Paraglaciecola psychrophila 170: one gene and its partner. The protein of the gene in region 1 interacts with the protein of each later gene in a pairwise test. Links are inferred from orthologs where the notes say so. Each region holds a gene or a part of one and is shown on either strand. Other genes may lie near its edges. The genes, in order: def and C427_RS05760.

Region 1 (10,351 bases):
AGACCGCACTTCTAAATAAATTTTTCTTTTTTCTGGGGGCACAGGATCTACGAAAATAGAAGTACTGAATTTCGTTTGAACATCTAAGTCTTTTTTTGCAATTGACGTATGAAGCGCTGCACAGCCAGATAAAATAAGTGCGGTGACAGCAATCACAGAAATTTTGAGTTGCTTTATCCTTTGAGTCGTAATGTTTTCCATTTTTTATGAGTTGGTTTTTGTATTTCTTGCGATAACAATAAAATACCTAGTATCAGTAATAATACCGACCGTGATAACGGTGATAATAACGGCAGTTACGATATTGTGTCCAGCTATGGCGCAATAAGTTTCGACATGTATATCCTGGTCGCCAATAAGTCCCAGAGTACTCGGGAGGAGTAACCTTTTTGGCCATCATGTCTTTAACATAAGCATCAACTTCTTTTGGCTTCTCTGCTAAAAAAGGTTTAGACATGACTTCTTGATTGAGTTGATCTTGCATTAAAGCCAGCGCATCTTCTTCTGAATTTTCTTGATGTGCAAAAGAAAATGAAGATATGACAAGCGTGTAAAATATGCCAAAAGAGTATAAAAGAAACTTATTTGATGTGTATTTAGGATGGTGTTCAGTACGGCAAAAGAAAGTATATTTTTTTCATAAATTTCGTCCCTAAAATTTTAATCTTAAATATCTGCTATACATCAATGTAAATTAGCTTAATTAATGTAGTACAAAATAATAACCTTGGAAAGTTATTATTTTGTATAGGCCGCTTATTTTTTATACTAACCAATATCTTTTTATTCAGCTTGCGGGCGAGTAATACAAATTGTTAGCCAAAGAAGAATGCACTGGGTTGAAATAGTTTCTCTACGTGACTAACAAACTTCTTATCAACTAGAAAAAGAATAACGTGATCATTAGCTTCAATTTTTGTGTCACCGTGGGCAATGATGACTTCTTCACTACGGACTATTGCACCTATGGTGGTGCCTGGAGGAAGTTTTATTTCGCGGATTTCTCGTCCAACTACCTTGGAAGTGTTTCTATCTCCATGGGCGATAGCTTCAATGGCTTCTGCTGCACCTCTTCTTAAAGAGTAGACGTTTACAATATCCCCTCGTCTAATATGGGTTAAGAGTGCAGATATGGTGGCTTGTTGTGGAGAAAAAGCGATATCAATTTCTCCACCCTGTACTAAATCTACGTAGGCTCCGCGTTGGATCAGAACCATGGCTTTTTGAGCGCCAAGTCGCTTGGCTAACATGGCTGACATAATGTTGGCTTCGTCATCGTTGGTCACAGCGATAAAAGCGTCAACCTGCTCAACATTTTCTTCAGTCAATAACTCATGATCTGAGGCATCACCAGCAAACACAATGGTTTTATCTAAATGCGCAGAGAGATATTTAGCTCTCTCAGGGTTGAACTCAATTAATTTTACATTGTGATTGTGCTCTAGCATCTTGGCTAGACCGGCTCCTATTAACCCTCCCCCTGCAATCATGATCCGTTTGTAACTTGATTCTAGTTTTTGTAGCTCGCTCATGACCGCACGAATGTTTTTTGTAGCCGCTATAAAAAACACTTCGTCATCAGCTTCAATAATAGTTGTGCCAAGCGGGCGGATTGGTTTACCTCTGCGGTATATAGCAGCCACTCTCGTTTCAACATTAGGGATATGTTCTTTTAGAGTAGAAAGTGCATGACCTACCAATAAACCACCGTAATAAGCTTTAACCGCTACGAGGCTAGCTTTACCATCGGCAAATTCAACTACTTGTAATGCACCTGGATAATCTATCAGGCGTTTTATGGCCTTTGTCACTAATTGTTCTGGAGCAATAAGGTGATCGACTGGAACGTCTTGATGCTTAAAAAGTTGTTCTTGGTAAATAATGTACTGTTCTGAACGAACACGAGCAATTTTAGTCGGCGTTTTAAACAAACTATAAGCAACCTGACAAGCCATCATGTTGCTTTCATCACTGTTGGTTACCGCAATAAGCATGTCGGCATCCTCTGCTCCTGCTTTTTTGAGAACATCTGGATGTGAACCCATGCCGGCCACAACCTGTAAATCTAGCCTGTCTTGCAGGTGTCTTAAAGTATCTGGGTTTGAATCTATGACAGTGATTTCATTTTTTTCACCAACCAAATTTTCAGCCAAAGTGGCACCAACTTGGCCAGCACCAAGGATAATTATCTTCATTCGTGGTATTTAAGCCTTATTATTATTACTGTGATTTTAGCAGTCTGGCATAGTAGAAACCATCCATTTGTTGATCTCCCGGTAAAATCTGTTTGCCGGGGTTTTCCACCGAATCGTTGTAAAAAGTATCATCTAACAATGCATTAGTATTTCGAGATAAAAAGTCACGTATTTGTAAATAGTTTTCTTCGGGTAAAACAGAGCAAGTAACATAAAGCATCATTCCGCCGGGTTTAATGAGCGGCCAAATAGCATCTAATATTTTCTTCTGCAGGCTCACCAATACATCTATATCTTTGGCTTTTCGTAACCATTTAATATCAGGATGGCGGCGAACAATACCAGTAGCAGAACAAGGAGCGTCAAGTAACACCCGATCAAATAGTTGCCCATCCCACCAATTTTCAGGCGTGCTTGCGTCACCTACTATAATCTCAGCGTTGTGACCTAACCTGACCAAGTTCTCTTCTATTCTAATAGCGCGTTTTTTATCTATTTCTAAAGCCACTGTTTTTGCTAAGTTGGGTTGGAATTCAATTATATGACATGTTTTACCCCCCGGAGCCGCGCAACAATCTAGGATAGTTTCTGCTTGTTCTGGCTTAAGATAATGGGCTGCAAGTTGCGCAGCACCATCTTGTACAGCAAACCATCCTAAATCAAAACCGGGTAAGCTAGTGACGTCATAACCCTTTGATAATACCAAGGCTTCTGGATGTTCGGATGAAACTGTATATTCTATACATGCTTTTTCAAGTTCTTCAGAAAAATGTGCATGGGATATTTTGCGAGTGTTAACTCTAAGCCAGATTGGCGCCTTTACTTGCATGTTCGCCGCTAATTCAGCAAAGCCATTTTTATATTCGGCCTCGAGTTTTTTGTACAGCCATTTAGGTAACCCTGACGCTATTTGTTTACTTGGAGCTTCTTGCTTAGATATTTCTTCTCTAATAAATGTTCGCAATATGGCATTCACTAAACCTTTCATGGCGTGTGTATTGAGCGGCTGACATGCCGCAACTGTTTCAGACACAGCCGCATGTTGACTGACTCGGCTAAAAGCTAACTGATAAAATCCCAACATAATCAATTGCTCTACAATTTTGAAGCGATTCTTTAAAGGTTTATCAAGAAGCTGTCTAAGCCAAAATTGCAAAATAGGTAAATTTCGTAAAACACCATAGACCATCTCTTGCAGCCACGCTTTGTCTTGTTCCTTATGTGGTAATTGCGCAGCAGGTAAACATTCCCTCGCGGATTGTCCTTCTTCTAATATCTGGTGTAATACTTTAGCCGCATCAGCACGTAAATTAAAATGATTGTAATGGGAGCCTTTTGACTGCGTATTCATAAAAAACATTTCATATTAGTGAAACACCTACTGCAAACCAATCTGCTCTGCCGTTCAGCACATCGGCGGCTGGCATTGGTTTTTTGCCGGGAAGTTGTAACGTTGTCAACAATAAACTCTGATTACCCGTGGTCACTAAAATGCCTTTTTTATCTGCGTGAATAATTTGGCCAGCTGGGATATCAGGATTTTCGTTTTTAACAACATCAGACGAATATACTTTTATATTGGAGTCGTTAATCGAGAAAAAAGCGACTGGCCATGGATTAAATGCACGAATGTTTCTTTCAAGTTGTTCTGCAGGTAAATCCCAATTAATTTTGGCCTCTTCTTTTGATAATTTTTTTGCGTAAGTGGCCAGCTCATTATCTTGGATCTGAGGTTGTAATTTAGTTAGTGCGTTCAATGTTTCAATTAACGCCTTAGGACCAATCTCAGCTAATTTTTGATATAAGCTGTCACTGGTATCTTGTTTGGTAATGGCAAGTGACTGCTTGAACAACATAGCGCCTGTATCGAGGCCCTCATCCATTTGCATAATTGTCACACCGGTTTCGCTGTCACCCGCCCAAATTGAACGTTGAATTGGCGCAGCTCCTCGCCATTTTGGTAATAAAGAACCGTGCACGTTGAGACAACCCAGTTTTGGAGTTCCTAAAATAGAACTTGGTAAGATCAATCCATATGCGACCACTATCATGATATCTGCTTGTAATTCAGCTAAATCAAGTTGTGCCTCTTCTGTTTTCAACGATTGAGGTTGAAATATAGGGATTGAATATTTAAGAGCCAATTTTTTTACTGAGCTGGCCTGTAACTTTTTACCTCGACCAGCTGGGCGGTCTGGTTGACTGTATACCGCAATAACATCATGTTCAGAGTCTATCAGTGCTTGTAAATGTAATGCTGCAAACTCTGGTGTTCCAGCAAATACTATTTTTAACGGGTTATTCAATTGTATTTTAGCCTTTTGTCGCAAGTCGGGCTTCTTTTTCTAACTTGGTTTTAATCCTCTGGCGTTTAAGCGGGGATAAATAATCCACAAATAATTTGCCTTTTAGATGATCCAATTCATGCTGAATACAGATGGCTAATAAGCCATCTGCTTCTAAAGTGAAATGTTCGCCTGTTTTATCAAGAGCAGAAACAGTGATTTTTTCAGCTCTTTCTACTTGCGCATAATTATTCGGCACAGATAAACAACCTTCTTCGCTGATGGTTTTACCTTCTTTTTGGGTGATTTCAGGATTGATGAAAACCATAGGTGCATCTTGATTTTCCGATACATCCATCACTACCAATTGCTTATGAACGTCGACTTGAGTCGCAGCTAAGCCGATACCGTTTTCATCACGCATGGTGTCGAACATATCAGCGATTATTGCGGTTATGGATTTATCAACTTTTTCTATTTTTTTTGCTACCGTGCGCAACCTCTCATCAGGAAAGCGCAATACATCTAATATTGCCATTGTATTATTCAACTATAATGAGTTTCGGACTCAGGAACTAATGTAACCAATAGTAACTTTACGCTACAGTGAGAGAGTTACTATTGGCCTGTGTATTATATAGTATACGATCAAATAGAATTGACTATTTAATACGGTTTTACCTAAGCTATTCTAACGTAAATCGATCCAAAACATAATAGTCACTGCATCAAGGTGTATATAAGAATGACGAGCAAAAAATTAATTAGGTTGCTGATGCTGTTGGTGCTCATGCCATTATATGTTTTAGCAGACAGCATTTTAGTAAAAGAAACCGCTCCCGAAGTTTATGTAGTAAAAAAAGGTGATACGTTGTGGGATATATCCAATATGTATTTGGATATGCCTTGGCAATGGCCACAGCTGTGGCGCACCAACGTACATATAACCAACCCTCATCTTATTTACCCCGGTGATGAGTTACGCTTAGTTAAAAATGAAAAGGGTGAAACTGTTCTAGAGGTAGCCAGAGATTCAGTAAAACCTGAAATTAAGCTTTCTCCTGAAGGGGCTAAATCGTTTAAAACGCCTGAGGCTATCACCGCACTGCCGTGGTCAGTCATTAAGCCTTATATAGAAAACGAGATGATTATGTCGCAACAATCTTATGATCGTTATCCTTATGTATTGGGCGACCATGAAGGGGCCGTGCGCTTTGCTACTGACAACTTAGTACTTGGAAAAGCCTCTCGGCGTAGTAAAGAGAACTTAAACATTGTCCGGAAGCAAAATGAGCTTTACGACATGGACGGCAATTTTATCGGTTTACAGATTCGTCATTTAGCTAATGCTAAGTTAATGGATGCTGACCTAGGTAACCAAAATCTAATTAAGATATTAGAAGCTAAATTAGAGGTTAAGCGAGGTGATAAGATCATTCCTGCTGTTGCAACCGAACTACAAGAAATATTGCTCACTGCCGCGACAAATCAAACTGGCTATATTATTGATGACTTAGAGCAACATAACTTGTTGGGCAAATATAATGTGGTGGTGCTGGATCTTGGGGCTGATCAAGTTTCTGCTGGGACCATCATGGGCATATACAGTCAAGGACCAAGAATTATTGACAGTAAGCAACCCAAATATGAGGGCGAGACTGACATGATCCGTAGTGCTTTTAATCAAGGAGATGAAATTTCTCAGCCCGCTATAAAGGTTGGCGAGGTTATTGTATTTAAAGCTTTTGATGTAGCAAGTTATGCACTTATTACTAAATCAGCTAAAGTTATAAAAAGAGGAATGATAGTAGCAAAGCCTTAGAATTAGCTGTGGGCTAACTACCTAGAGAAAAAATATGCAACAGGATGTTGATTTAGAAGGTAGTGAAAGGGGCGAGCTGGGAAATTGGTTGAAGTTGACTCAAGTTCCCAATTTTTCAGTCGGAAGCTTGAAAAAATTAAAACAAAAGTTTGCTGTGGGGTTATCGGATTTATTTAATTCATCAAAAGGGCAGTTAGAGGCGCTAGGTTTTAATCCCCAACAAGTTGCAGCAATTTTATATCCTAATATGCATATCGTAAACGTTAGCTTGCATTGGCTCAATATTACTAACAACCGTTTTCTACTGCATTTCGATCATCCTAATTATCCAACGTTGCTCAAACAGATTTCTAGTCCACCACCAATATTATACGGTTATGGCAATCCAAAGCATTTAAATAACCATCAGATTGCGATGGTTGGGAGTAGAGCTCCGAGCCCACAGGGAAAGGAAAACGCCACACTTTTTGGTAGGCGGTTAAGCGAATGCGGCTGGACAGTTACCAGTGGTTTAGCCCTTGGCATTGACGGGTTGTCCCATCAAGGTGCTGTTTTAGGAGGTTTTACAACGATAGCTGTTCTAGGTACGGCTATTGATAAAATGTATCCTCGACGTCATATAGTGTTAGCTGAGCAGATTTTGCAAAATGATGGTGTGATTATTTCTGAGTTTGCACCTAACACGCCTGGACGACCAGAATACTTTCCAAGACGAAATCGTATTATTAGTGGTATATCTGGTGGGACTTTAATCGTTGAAGCGGCAATTAAGAGTGGCTCGTTAATTACTGCAAGATGTGCTTTAGAGCAAAATAGAGAAGTATTTGCGCTACCGGGAAATATTCACAACCCCATGACTGCAGGATGTCATTATTTAATACAACAGGGGGCAAAGCTGGTGACATGTGTAAACGATATTAATGAAGAGTTTCAAAATCTTATTTTATCTACTTCAGGTATAAAAGCAGAAAAACTGGAAAAAAACATGTCACAAAGCTTGGCTTCAGACAATTTGTTAGATAGTGTAGATTTTGAAGTAACGCCAGTAGATATAGTGGCTCAGCGTAGCGGCATAGAAGTAGCGGATGTAATGTCACAATTATTAGAATATGAATTGCGCGGCCTAGTGACCTCTATTCCCGGCGGTTACATTAAATTGGGGAAAAAATAGATGTTCGATATCCTCATGTACTTATTTGAAAACTTTATTCATAACGAAACTGAAATACGGGTCGATCAAGACGAGTTGACGGATGAACTAGTCAGAGCCGGTTTTCATCATGATGAGATATATAAAGCGCTATCTTGGTTAGAAAAACTTGCTGCATTGCAAGAAACAGATATAAAACCCTATTTAGCTAAAGGTCCTAATTCCTTTGTTACCCGTGTTTACACACAAGACGAAGAAATGCGCTTGGATGTAGAGTGTCGTGGTTTTCTAATGTTCCTCGAACAAATCAATGTATTAGATTCATTTACCCGAGAAATGGTGATTGATAGAGTGATGGAGATTGACTCCAAAGAATTTTGTCTAGAGGACATGAAATGGGTCGTGTTGATGGTGCTGTTTAATGTACCAGGTAAAGAAAATGCTTACGCTCAGATGGAAGATTTGTTATTTGAAGAGCCGGAAGGTCCACTTCACTAATTGTTTCTTATCTATAAACAATAAGAGTGATTTAATAAATGTCTAAGATTGATCACTCTCTGTTTTCAGCTAACGCGTCTGAGCAAGTTTTCGGGCCTTGTCCCAAGTGCAATGCCAAATTAAATATCAGAAGAGGTAAGTCTGGCGCTTTTATTGGTTGCAGCCATTATCCAGAATGTGACTTTTCAAAGCCATTACACGAATATGAAAATGCAGAAATCAAAAAGATTGAGGGATCTGTATGTCCGTTATGCCAATCTCAGTTAGTGATTAAAAAAGGGCGGTTTGGGTTGTTTATTGGTTGCAGTGACTTTCCTGATTGTGAGTATATTGAGTCAAACTCTAATAGTGAGGTAACTCAATTAAACTGTCCCTCGTGCAAAAAAGGACATATTACTAAGCGGGCAAATAAGTTTGGCAAGTCATTTTATGCATGTGATAATTATCCTAAATGTAAGTATCTATTGAATTTTCCGCCTGTTGATTACCCATGTCCAGAATGCTACTGGCCGATCATGCAAGAGAAAAAAAGTGGTACTGAAGTTGAACTGTTATGTCCACAAAAAAAATGTCAATGTAAAATTCCTAAACCTCAATAACGCACGATAAATGTCTTTTTTGTGTTGCACTTTGAATTATATACTTGAGTTAAAATAGACTTATTTAGGATTAAATGAAACTGCTATCAATAATTGAAGATGCAGAGCTTATCATTCAAACTTTGCAGCAAGGGGCGTTGATTGCTTACCCAACTGAAGCTGTATTTGGACTTGGATGTGATCCAGATAATGAAGCTGCTGTGCATAGGCTACTGGCTCTGAAACAACGTCCTGTTGATAAAGGTTTGATCCTAGTCGCTAAAACTTATTCACAGTTATTACCTTATATCGATGATTCAAAGATTCCAATGCATAAACGCACTGAAATTTTTTCAAGCTGGCCTGGTCCAGTGACATGGTTATTACCCGCTGCTAAACAAACACCTAAATGGATTACCGGTGATAGTGATTTAATTGCAGTTCGGGTATGCCAACACCTTGTTGTAAGTCAATTATGTGAGTTATTTGGCAAGCCTTTGATATCCACCAGTGCTAATGTATCTGGAGTAAAACCTGCGGTAAACACTGAACAATTATATCAACAATTCGATAAGACCTTATTACTAGTAGACGGTGCGTTAGGTGGGGCAAATAAACCCAGCCGAATTCGTCATGGGATTTCTGGTCAAACCATAAGAGACAATTAGTTAGATGACAGCCGATTTATTACCAGATATAGAAAAAGTAAAGCAATACTTACTCAAGCTACAAGACAATATTTGTCAAACTTTAGAGTTGGTAGATGGCAAAGGAAGTTTTGTCGAAGACAATTGGCAGCGAGAACTGGGTGGAGGCGGTCGCAGTCGAGTGTTAACCGGCGGTAAATTTATTGAACAAGGCGGTGTTAACTTCTCCCATGTTTTTGGAGGAAAATTACCTGCATCAGCTACCGCTGCTAGGCCTGAGCTTGAGGGCAGAAGCTTTCAAGCCGTGGGTGTGTCTTTAGTTATCCATCCTCATAATCCTTTTGTACCCACAACTCATGCTAATGTACGTTTTTTTATTGCCGAAAAGCTCGGCGAAGAACCAGTGTGGTGGTTTGGTGGAGGTTTTGACCTCACACCTTTTTACCCATTTCATGAAGATATTGTGCACTGGCATACAGTTGCTAATAAACTTTGCCAGCCTTTCGGTGACAATGTATATTCAGAATACAAAAAGTGGTGTGATGATTACTTTTATTTAAAACATCGAGATGAGACACGTGGAGTAGGTGGCCTATTTTTTGATGATTTGAATAAACATGGGTTTGAAAAAAGTTTCAAATTTATGCAGGCAGTAGGTAATGGATTTTTAGATGCTTATGTACCTATTGTGGAAAAGCGTAAAGACATAACTTTTGGTAAAAAAGAGCGTGATTTTCAACTTTATAGGCGAGGTCGCTACGTAGAATTCAACCTAGTATACGACCGAGGCACATTATTTGGATTACAAACGGGTGGGCGTACCGAGTCAATATTGATGTCTATGCCACCACTGGTTCGTTGGGAATATTGTTACGAGCCTGAGCCAGAAAGCAAAGAAGCAGATTTGTATGCTAATTATCTACAACCAAGGGAATGGTTATAGTGTCTAGATATACCGTATTTGGCAATCCAATAGCGCAAAGTAAATCACCTTTAATTCATCATATGTTTGCGCAACAGGCTGGCTTAGAAATCACATATGAGCGTACTTTAGCAACAGAACAAGATTTTATTTCATCACTGTCTACTTTTTTTGTAGATGCAGATGCACAAGGTTGCAATGTGACTTCTCCATTTAAAGAGCAAGTTGCAAGGTGGGTAAACGAGTTGTCTGCA
Region 2 (10,138 bases), 1.3 Mb from region 1 along the record:
GCTATCTGTTCTGCACTGCCTTTTTTCAAAATTTCATCTAATAATTCTTTCGCCGAGTCATCTTCACCTATCTCTATGTATGCATGCGCCAAGTCTAACTTTGCACCCAAACCATCATCGGCATCAACATCGATCATATTGAGATTGTCTTGTTCATTAGCAAAAGGCTCTAGAGGAATATCTAAATCTAATGCTTTATCAATCTCATCATCAGACTCAGCACTAAAACTTTCATTCAGTAATGATTCAACATCTAAAAAGTCTTCTGTGTCTAATTCACTTTCATCGATGTCTTCACTTTCAAACGTTCCGTCCAATAAAGCGGCGATATCAAACCCAGTATCATCTTCTTCTAATGATAAATCGTCGTCAAAATCAATAGTTTCGAGCATTTCATCAAAGCTTGAGCCTTCAAGCTCTTCGATGATCCCATCATCTTCATCAGCATTAGTCTGCTTTTGATTAGGTTTGACATCATCATCTAACCAATCGCCTAACCCCGGTAAATCATCTAATTCATCACGACTATTTTGTGATGACTCGAACGATAATCCATCGATAGTTTCATCAAATGCATTATCAAGTTCACTATCATCAAAATCGTCAACCGATTCCCCCTCATCAAGAGTTGGAGATGTCGAGGAGAGTGGCTCACGAGGTTGATTTTTAATAACAAAATCGTCGGCCGAGAACTCTAAATCATCAAGTGAACTAATAGATGCAGGTTCATTTGATGTGAGATCTTCTAATACCTCATCCAACTCTTCTTTTTCAAAATCTTCTAAGGCTTTTTCTAGCTGATCTTCATCTAATGTAGAGTCACTATTGGTTGGCATGTCGAAGTCTTCATTTAACTCAGTGTCGAGTTCATCGTCTTCATCTATGCTGTCGTCAGCTAACTCTTCGTCTTCAACCGCTTGTTCTGACTCAGGTAACTCTTCAACTGCAACAGCCTGTTCTGGCTCAGCTAGCTCTTCAGCGTCAACTGCTTGTTCTGGATCAGGTAACTCTTCGTCTTCAACCGCTTGTTCAGGCTGAGCTAACTCTTCAGCTGCAACAGCTTGCTCTGGCTCAGGTAATTCTTCAGCTTCAACTGATTGTTCTGGCTCAGCTAACTCTTCATCTTCAACAACTTGTTCTGAATCAGCTAGCTCTTCATCTTCAACCGCTTGTTCAGGCTCAGATAACTCTTCGTCTTCAACTGCTTGTTCTGGCTCAGGTAACTCTTTAGCTTCAACTGACGGCTCTGGCTCAACTATCTCTTCAGCTGTATCAGCTAGCTCTTCAGCTGTATCAGCTAGCTCTTCAGCTTGAACGGATTGTTGTGTATCTTGCAGAACTTCAGATATATCAACTTCGATTTCATCGTCTATATTTTCTTGATCAAACTCATCACCCAATAAGTCTTCATCTATCTCTTCAGCTAAACCATCAAACTTTTGAATACCAAGCTGTGGCTCTTCTACATCGAATAATTCATCGTCATCGTCATCGTCATCGTCAGGTAACATAGAACGCATTTGTTCAACTTGTTCCAACTCGTCAATTAGACTGCCTGTAACGCTATCCAGTTCTTCATTTTGAGAAATTATTTCTTTATCAAGATTCTGTAATACTTCTTCGTTGATATCTTCTGAATCATCTATTAAAGGGGTTTCAACACTTTCTTCTATTGATTCAGCAAGTAAGTCATCAATACTAATCTCAGGTTGCTCTTCGTCATCCACCGCAGATTCAGTTATAGCTTCATCATTATCTGTAACCGGTGCAAGTAAAGATTCATCCTCTTCATATTCAATGTCATCGACTTCAGCGTCGACTTTTGGTTCGTCTTCTTCGGTTAACATGTCATCAAGGTCAGAATTATCATCGCTGTCTTGTACTTCTGCTAACAGATCATCGTCGTCTTCATCGAATAAACTATCTAAGTCATCTTGCTCAACAACTTCAGAGCCAACTTCAAATTCTTCGTCGAGTAATTCATCTAGGTCATCATCTCCAAGATTATCAAACATCTCAGGGTCATCATCAATACTATCGCCTAGCGCATCATCTAACGATTCTTCCAGCTCTCCAGATAACACATCATCGAGTAAATCGTCATCGCCAAACAAATTATCATCGTCTAATTCGTCATCACCTTCTCCCGATAATTCAGCTCTCAGTGCATCCGACAAATTATCCATTTCAGCAGCAATAGGGTCCAAAGAAAGATCATCTAAATCCTCTTCTTCAGGCTTAACAAACGCAGGGGCGTTGCGCTTAATCATCCAATAGGCAAAAGCAGACAGTGCTAATAAAATCGGTAATGTGAACAGCAAGATAAGCGTAATAGGGTTGTCTAGCCAAGACGTTTCTTGTTTCGCCATTTGAGCAGCTTTTAGCGCATCATCTTGACGAGACTTTTCTAATAACTCTTTAATGCTCTCGCCAATTTGATTCATTTGCAGCGACTTTTGCTGTCCCTCACTGCGCATTTCATCAATGTCGGCATTGACTTTATTTAATCTTTCAGATAGTTGTTGATTATTATCCAGAATACTTTGCACAGTGCTAATCGATTCGGCAAATTGCTTCCGAATGGCCAAAAATTGGCGATTTTGTGCCTCGTCGATAGCACCTAATTTTTCTTCTATTAATTCCCGAGTTTGATCCAAAGCGGCAGTATTTTTTGCTTGTTGGGCAGACTGACTTGAAGTGTTCGACTTTAAGCTCTGTGCGTCTAGCTCTGCTTTTTGTTTGGCTTGACTGTTGTTAAAACTGGAAATATAAGCTTCCGATGGCATTCTTAATATCGAGCCGTCTTTCAAAAAATTAAGATTTTGTTGTTCAAAAGCGTCAAGATTAAGCTCGTATATAGCTTGCATGACCTGGTAAATAGAAAGCGAGTTATTTGGACGATAATTCTGAGAAATTTGCCATAACGTATCCGAAGAGACTACAGGGCCATAAGTATCAGACTGATTGCCTCTTTGAGTTTGAGGCTGGGTTTGGCGTTGAGGTTGTGGCTCTGAGTACCTAGGCGTTAAATTTTTAGGACCTCTTAAATCCCCCTGTTGAGAATAGGCGGCAGGAATAGCGGTAACAAAATTCAGCACAATTAAAAGATGTACTGCTATTTTTTGCAAATTCATATGATTTCTTTATGCCCCAAAATACCAATCCTCGTTATGATTGACGTCACAGCGCACCGCAACATTCAATTTTGCACAACATATTTACATTATTTCTTGAATCTTAATTAAATTTTTATCTATATAAATTAACTAGTTATGTGATTTCACATAGTGCCATTTTATTGGATTTTAACAAACTATTCATTTTAATTCATACTACCTAGCAAGTCGTATTCCAAGTTTGAAGACGGCGCATAAATACTCACATAACTATAAACCAGTTGGCCTGTTTGATCTAGAATGACGAGCTGATCGGAAAGATACTAATTTAAGAAGTTATCGGCAATAGGAAAGAATTGATGAGGGCCTACATAGGATACTCAAAAGGCCTGATACTTTTTATATCTCTGAGACATATAAACTGCAACAGGCCCTAATATATTTACATGTAATCGCGGATAAGCACTTCAGCAATCTGCACACTGTTAGTTGCAGCGCCTTTGCGTACGTTGTCTGAAACAACCCATAGGTTAATACCATTAGGATGAGAGATATCGTTTCTGATACGACCAACATGTACATCATCGTTACCGCTAGCGCTACTAACTTGGGTAGGAAAATTTTCTCTATCCCTGTGCAGCACTATGCCCGGCGCATTGGCTAATAATTCTTTCACTTCTTCGGCATCAATTGGCGCACGTGTTTCAAGGTGAATGGCTTCACCGTGACCGTAAAATACAGGAACACGTACAGCCGTGGCATTCACTAAAATAGTGTCGTCACCCATGATTTTTTTCGTTTCCCACACCATTTTCATTTCTTCTTTGGTGTAATCGTTATCCATAAAAACATCAATTTGTGGAATAACGTTGAAAGCAATTTGGCGACTAAAAGCTTCAGTTTTCACTTCTTTGCCACTTAGCAGCGCCGCAGTTTGATGAGCTAACTCGTCAATTGCCGCTTTACCACCACCAGACACAGACTGGTAAGTGCATACATTAATCCGCTCAATACCAACCGCATCGTGAATAGGCTTTAACGCCACCATCATTTGAATAGTTGAACAGTTCGGATTAGCAATAATGTTTCGATTACGAAAGTCAGCTAATGCTTGAGGATTCACTTCTGGCACCACCAATGGAATATCGGCTTCGTAGCGAAATTGGGACGTATTATCGATGACGACACATCCCGCATCAGCTGCAATAGGTGCGAACTTTTCTGATACGCTACCACCAGCAGAAAAGAAGCCTAGTTGTACCTTGCTCCAATCAAATTCATCCGCGTCTAAAACGGTAATTTCTTTCCCTTTGAAAGTTACCTTTCCACCAGCAGAACGAGCACTGGCTAATGGATAAAGTTTGTTGATCGGGAAATCTCTCTGTTCAAGAATTTCGATCATGTGTTGTCCTACTAATCCAGTAGCGCCCAACACGGCAACATCAAAGGCCCGAGACATGGCTTTATTACTCCTAAAATTTTAAATTGTTGGTTAAATTGTATTTTTGGCTCACCTATTTGGCAGCTAAAAATCCAATGTCGTAGATTGCCTTCGAATCAGCAAAATTTCCAGTGTTTAGCGTTATTGCCGAAAATTCTCTTCTTATAGGATAGTGTTTTCGGATATATCTAAACTGCTCAGCGCCGTGCATATTTGCTCTAAAGTGTTGATCATCTGTCTCAATGTTATACACATTTAAAACTAATTTATGCAATATTTGCCAAAAATCTTGTTTATCATTTATTTGTATCGTATTAAGCTCGGCCCTAGGTAAGTAGTCAGATAACTTTTTGTCAGCTTGAATACCTAAATGTTTGCACAAGGCCAAATAAAGCATTTCAGTCCCTCTAGCTTTGCCTTCTATGGTATGGCCGGCGATATGCGCAGTAGCCAAGGCGGTGTGCGGAATTAAGTCAAGATTGATACTAGGTTCGTTTTCCCACACATCGAGTACTAAGTTCAGTGACGTTCCTTGCTCAAAAAGCTCGAGTGCGGCTTGATTGTTGATCACTTCTCCGCGACATGCATTGATCAACAGCTGATTGTCACTAAGTGCTGCCAATCTAGTTTTGTTGAATAAGTCTTGGGTGGGGTAAGGTCCATCTTTAACCCAAGGTACATGCAACGTGATCACGTCACACTGCATTATATCGTTCATTGTCACGAATTCTCGCTCGTCACCAGCATCAGCCAGAGGCGGATCGCATAACTTATGGCGAATACCCAAAACAGTCAATACTCTTGCCAAAGCACTTCCCACATGACCTGCGCCAACAATGCCCACTGTTTTATCTGCTAATTGCCAGTTAAGCCTTTTACCCATGACCAACATGGCACTTAATACATACTCAGCCACAGCGACCGCATTACAACCGCCAGCCGAGATAAAAGGAATATTCTGGTCAGCCAAATAATTTTGATCAATATGATCGGTGCCCGCAGTGGCGGTGGCCACAAATTGCAGTTGTTTGTTGTTAGCTAATAGCTGCTGGTTAACCTTAGTGGTAGAACGCACCAACAACACATCTGCATCGGCCAGCGTCTCTGCGTTAATCGTTTTGTGAGAAAACACTTCACACTCGCCAAGCTCAGAAAAAACTCTGCCGCATAAGGCATACTGTCTTCGTAATATATTTTCATGGTGATGATCTAGGATAAGTATCTGCAAGTGCCGGTATTATGCCACCATGTAGATGATTTAAAACATGACTCTGTGTTATTAAATTATTTATTGTTGCGCCTGATACACCTTTTTAAAGGTAAACGCTTGGGATGTTTCTGCCTTAGCATTGAGCAGCGCCAACCTATCTTTCGCTTCTTGAATACTTGGGTAATGCCCTGCAAGCAGCCATCATAAAGCATACGTTTGTTTGGTAGTAGCTTCAAACCACTCCTTTTTACGCTTCAAAAAGTCAATGTTAAGCGTTTTAAACATAAACTGCTTCAACACCTCAACCGATTGCCAAACAGACATATTCACTAGCATATTAGGGTTAAGTGTTAATAAAGCAATTTGTTATCTCAGTCAAAAAAGTACGATATAAAGACAATACTTTTTCTGGCGCTTCCAACTGTGGGTAATGCCCCACATCTAGCGCTGTGGTTCTTGAATGAGGAATAATGTCGATATAATGATCGAGCATATGTTGCCCTGAGATGGGGTCGTGCACACCATTGATAAAATATAGAGGTACAACGGTGCTGATCATGCTTTCTACCCAACGTTTTCCGTGCTGGTTGCGTTCATCTATATAACTTAATAACTTGGGTAAAACCTTTTTGCCATTATTGTGCTCAATGAGTTGCCATAAAATATCTATTTCATAGTCACTAGGTTGACTGTCGGCAGCAAATATTTTGTTAAAACCTCTGGCTAAACTCGCTTTATTCATAAAGTGACTGGCTAAACCACCGAATCGACTTTTCAATAACTTCTGAGCAAACAAAGGCCTGTGATGAGAAGCAAATAAGCCACCATTTAAAAAACAAATAGATAAAATCTTAGCCGCGTTATCAATAGCGTCTTGGCGACTTAATAGTTCTTGGGCAACCGAATCACCATAATCGTGGGCCAAAATATGGTATTGCTTCACACCTTGTTTACTCAGTAATGCCTGCACAATGTCGGCTTGCTCAAGCAAACTATATTGATGTTCTGAGGGTTTATCAGATAAACCAAAACCCAATAAATCTAGACTCAGTAAACGGTATTGCGCGGCTAAATGTTTCCACTGAAAATGCCAATCCCAAGCGGCACTTGGAAAGCCATGAATAAACAAGATGGTTTCTTGTTTAGGATTTCGTTCAAAGTTAAGTGATTGCCAATGAGCGATACGATGGCCGCACAACTCACTGAAATCAGCATGTTTTTGATAGTTTTCAAAGGTAAGTTGCTTCAAAAGTTATTGATCGTAGCCAGGATTAGTTCGGTCTAATTTACGCAATATTCCCGGCCATGCCAAGGCTCCTCCTGCAGAACGTGTCACTTGCTTAGCCTGAGCCTGAATACCCGCCAATATCTGAGGCGGAATAAGGATCAGTTCTTGGCCACTGGCCTGAGCTTTCAGCTGAATTTGGCATGAACATTCTAGTAAATACATCCCTAAAAATGCATCGGCAATAGTTCCAGCACAAGTTAACAAACCATGATTACGCAAAATCATAAATCGGGTGTCCCCCAAATCAGCCACCAAACGTGACTTTTCATCCGGATTCAGCGCTACACCTTCATAGTCATGGTAAGACAATGATGAAAGAGCAAACAGAGATTGTTGACTTAGAGGTAACAATCCTTGTGCAGTGGCAGACACGGCAATACCTGCTGCGGTATGCAAATGCATCACACAATGAGCATCTTCACGGGCTTCATGCACAGCACTATGGATCGTAAATCCTGCTGGATTAATCTCATAATCCGAATCCATCACTTTATTACCTTGCAGGTCCACTTTGACCAAACTCGACGCCGTGACTTCTTCAAACATCAGACCATAGGGATTAATTAAAAAATGATGCTCTGGCCCTGGTACACGTGCCGATATATGAGTGAAAACTAAATCATCCCAGCCAAACATAGCCACTGCACGATAACTTGCAGCTAAATCGACTCGGGCTTGCCATTCTTGTTCACTGACTTGTTTTTTTACTGAAGCTGCCATTGGTATCGCTCTTAGTTGAATATTTATTAACATAAGATAAGCTATCAAGCACGATCCAAACTGTCGCCAAAATGACAATTGAGAAGTTTATATGCCATTAAATGAAATTCGAAAAATTCTCTCGCAAAATGCATGGTTTGCTTCTTTGCCAGAATCGTTAGCGGATACGTTACTTGAAAAAGGTAAGGTGAAAGTTCTGCACGACCAACAAATATTGCATCAAAAAAATGACTTGGCGGATGGATTTTATTGTGTTGTTAGCGGGCGTATTCGTATTAGTAACTTCACAGTTGAAGGTAAAGAGCTGGTATTGACTTGGATCCAGCCTGGTAATTGGTTTGGTGAAATTTCAATGATAGACGGTCAACCTCGCACCCACGATGCTCATGCTGAAGAGACAACAATACTATTAAAAATACCTAAATCCGTATTTGAGCAATTATTTATCGCGCACCATCAATGGTCGCAACATATTATGCGTCTGTTGTGTCTAAGAGTGCGCGCTACATTCAGCCTGATAGATGAAACAGGCTGCCTATCCTTGAAAGGGCAATTATGTAAAAGGTTAAGTCTGATGCATCAGGGATTAGAAGAACAACAATCAAAGAACATGGAGATTACGATTTCTCAAGATGCCTTAGCGCAGCTTATTCATAGCTCAAGGCAAACAGTGAACAAAGTTTTACAAGGTTTACAAACAGACAAGGTTATCGCACTGCGTTACGGAAAGATCGTCATTTTAGACAGAAACGCCCTTGAGACATTAACTCAGATTTAAAGCAGAAGAGTTATAGCACCATATTCACAATTAAAATTAATATACCAATTAGCCCCAGCACAAATATCACACCAACTATTGCATAAGGTACAAAAGACGTCTGTTCAAAATCACTTTTATAATTGGCATCGCTCTGCACACCTAACACACTAGCAGCAACACTTTTAATTACATGCCATAAATTTTTTTTTGCCATCTAAGTATGATCTCTGTGTTTGTAACCTTGATTGACCATTTATGTACAACCAATGCCTTGTTATCGATTTGCTGCAAAGTGTGCCATATCAAGGGAGAGAAGTATTGATAGTTTTATGCCATGTGGGCCACATGTACCCTTGCAGGCTTTTGATTTAATTCCTTCTAACCAAACACTCTTCTTATAAACTGCATCCAGCACGGCTGACACCTGCACGTTACCTAAAGGTCAATTGCAGCAGAGGATCCCACACTTTTTTTCACCAGCAATAACGCCGCTTCATGACGGGCGTGCACAAAAGAATGAATATTGAGCCCTGACATCGCAGATTGTTCGGCGCGGCTATTCACCTTAACAATCAATTTGGCCAGGGGATAATAATCCAGCACCGCTTGGCAGATGATTTTTTTGGTTATCAAGGTATTCATGGTGATAATAATGCTGAATGACTGCTCAACTCTGAGAGACTCCAATACGGAGAGCTTTTCCAAGTGACCAAAATAAGCCTGATAACCACGCTCCCGGGCGAGTAATACATGGGGTAAATTGTCAGAGATAATCACAAAGCTCTTATCTTGTTTTTTCAGCTCCTTGGCAACAATGCGCCCCACTATGGTAAAGCCACAAATAATAATATGATTATGAGCGGCTATAGGCGTAATTTTGTCTGATTCAAAAAATTCCACCACAAAATAAGACGCCAATTTATAGATATTATTCACCATAAAAGGCGTGACTATCATGGATAACACAGTAACTAATATCAGAAAACTGCCTAACTCTTCAGAGATAATGTGCTGACTGGTCGCCAAAGAAAATATAGCAAAAGAAAACTCACCAATTTGACACAAGGCGATGGCTGACTTAATGGCATCACTCTTGTTGGCCTTGCGGCGAATTAAAGTAAAAATGATCGTGGCTTTCACTAACATGGTCAGCAGCAATACCCCTAACACCAAAAAGAACTCTTGGTAAAAATAATGGATATCTATCTTGGTACCAATAGAAAAGAAAAAGGCCCCAAGCAAGATATCTTTGTATGACGCAATATCAGACTCCACTTTTACATGGTAATGCGTCTCGGCGATAATCATGCCGGCAATAAATGCACCGAGAGAATAAGTAAAGCCCATTTCATGGGCCAATAACGAAGCACCCATCACTATGCTCAACACTGAGCCTAAAAACAGCTCTTCGAGTTTGGCATGGGTAGAAAAATGCAATAACCATTCAATCAGTTTTTTACCTAAGGTAAACATAAAAATGATAACCGCGGCGGCCGACAGCAGGGTTTTTATTAGGATTTCCTGCATAGACAGTTCGTTATTAGCTAAAAAGCTAATCATTAACAAAATCGGTATCACCGCCAAGTCTTGAAAAATCAGGATT

The links.
Region 2: the proteins of def (region 1) and C427_RS05760 interact in binary tests that used the Escherichia coli proteins (3 or more experiments, as listed by UniProt). The link is inferred for Paraglaciecola psychrophila 170 from one-to-one orthologs.

What each region holds. Positions count from the first base shown.
Region 1 is NC_020514.1:19,153-29,503, forward strand. Bases 3,264-6,262 are described here. They hold def (peptide deformylase), read right to left. Parts: upstream 5,019-6,262; coding sequence 4,509-5,018; downstream 3,264-4,508. Other genes in these bases: rsmB (16S rRNA (cytosine(967)-C(5))-methyltransferase RsmB), read right to left, coding at 3,264-3,546; fmt (methionyl-tRNA formyltransferase), read right to left, coding at 3,557-4,501; C427_RS00100 (LysM peptidoglycan-binding domain-containing protein), read left to right, coding at 5,226-6,262. Also shown: C427_RS00070 (complement resistance protein TraT), read right to left, coding at 1-201; C427_RS00075 (hypothetical protein), read right to left, coding at 254-559; Trk system potassium transporter TrkA, read right to left, coding at 816-2,195; more of rsmB, read right to left, coding at 2,221-3,263; more of C427_RS00100, read left to right, coding at 6,263-6,302; DNA-processing protein DprA, read left to right, coding at 6,337-7,473; C427_RS00110 (DUF494 family protein), read left to right, coding at 7,474-7,950; C427_RS00115 (DNA topoisomerase family protein), read left to right, coding at 7,989-8,549; C427_RS00120 (Sua5/YciO/YrdC/YwlC family protein), read left to right, coding at 8,624-9,196; hemF (oxygen-dependent coproporphyrinogen oxidase), read left to right, coding at 9,201-10,118; aroE (shikimate dehydrogenase), read left to right, coding at 10,109-10,351. UniProt on the Escherichia coli protein: Removes the formyl group from the N-terminal Met of newly synthesized proteins. Requires at least a dipeptide for an efficient rate of reaction. N-terminal L-methionine is a prerequisite for activity but the enzyme has broad specificity at other positions.
Region 2 is NC_020514.1:1,323,814-1,333,951, reverse strand. What follows is about bases 2,568-5,353. They hold C427_RS05760 (aspartate-semialdehyde dehydrogenase), read right to left. Parts: upstream 4,576-5,353; coding sequence 3,559-4,575; downstream 2,568-3,558. Other genes in these bases: C427_RS05765 (FimV/HubP family polar landmark protein), read right to left, coding at 2,568-3,134. In the rest of the region: more of C427_RS05765, read right to left, coding at 1-2,567; C427_RS05750 (alpha/beta fold hydrolase), read right to left, coding at 6,111-7,016; C427_RS05745 (class II aldolase/adducin family protein), read right to left, coding at 7,020-7,775; C427_RS05740 (Crp/Fnr family transcriptional regulator), read left to right, coding at 7,867-8,553; C427_RS05735 (DUF2970 domain-containing protein), read right to left, coding at 8,564-8,749.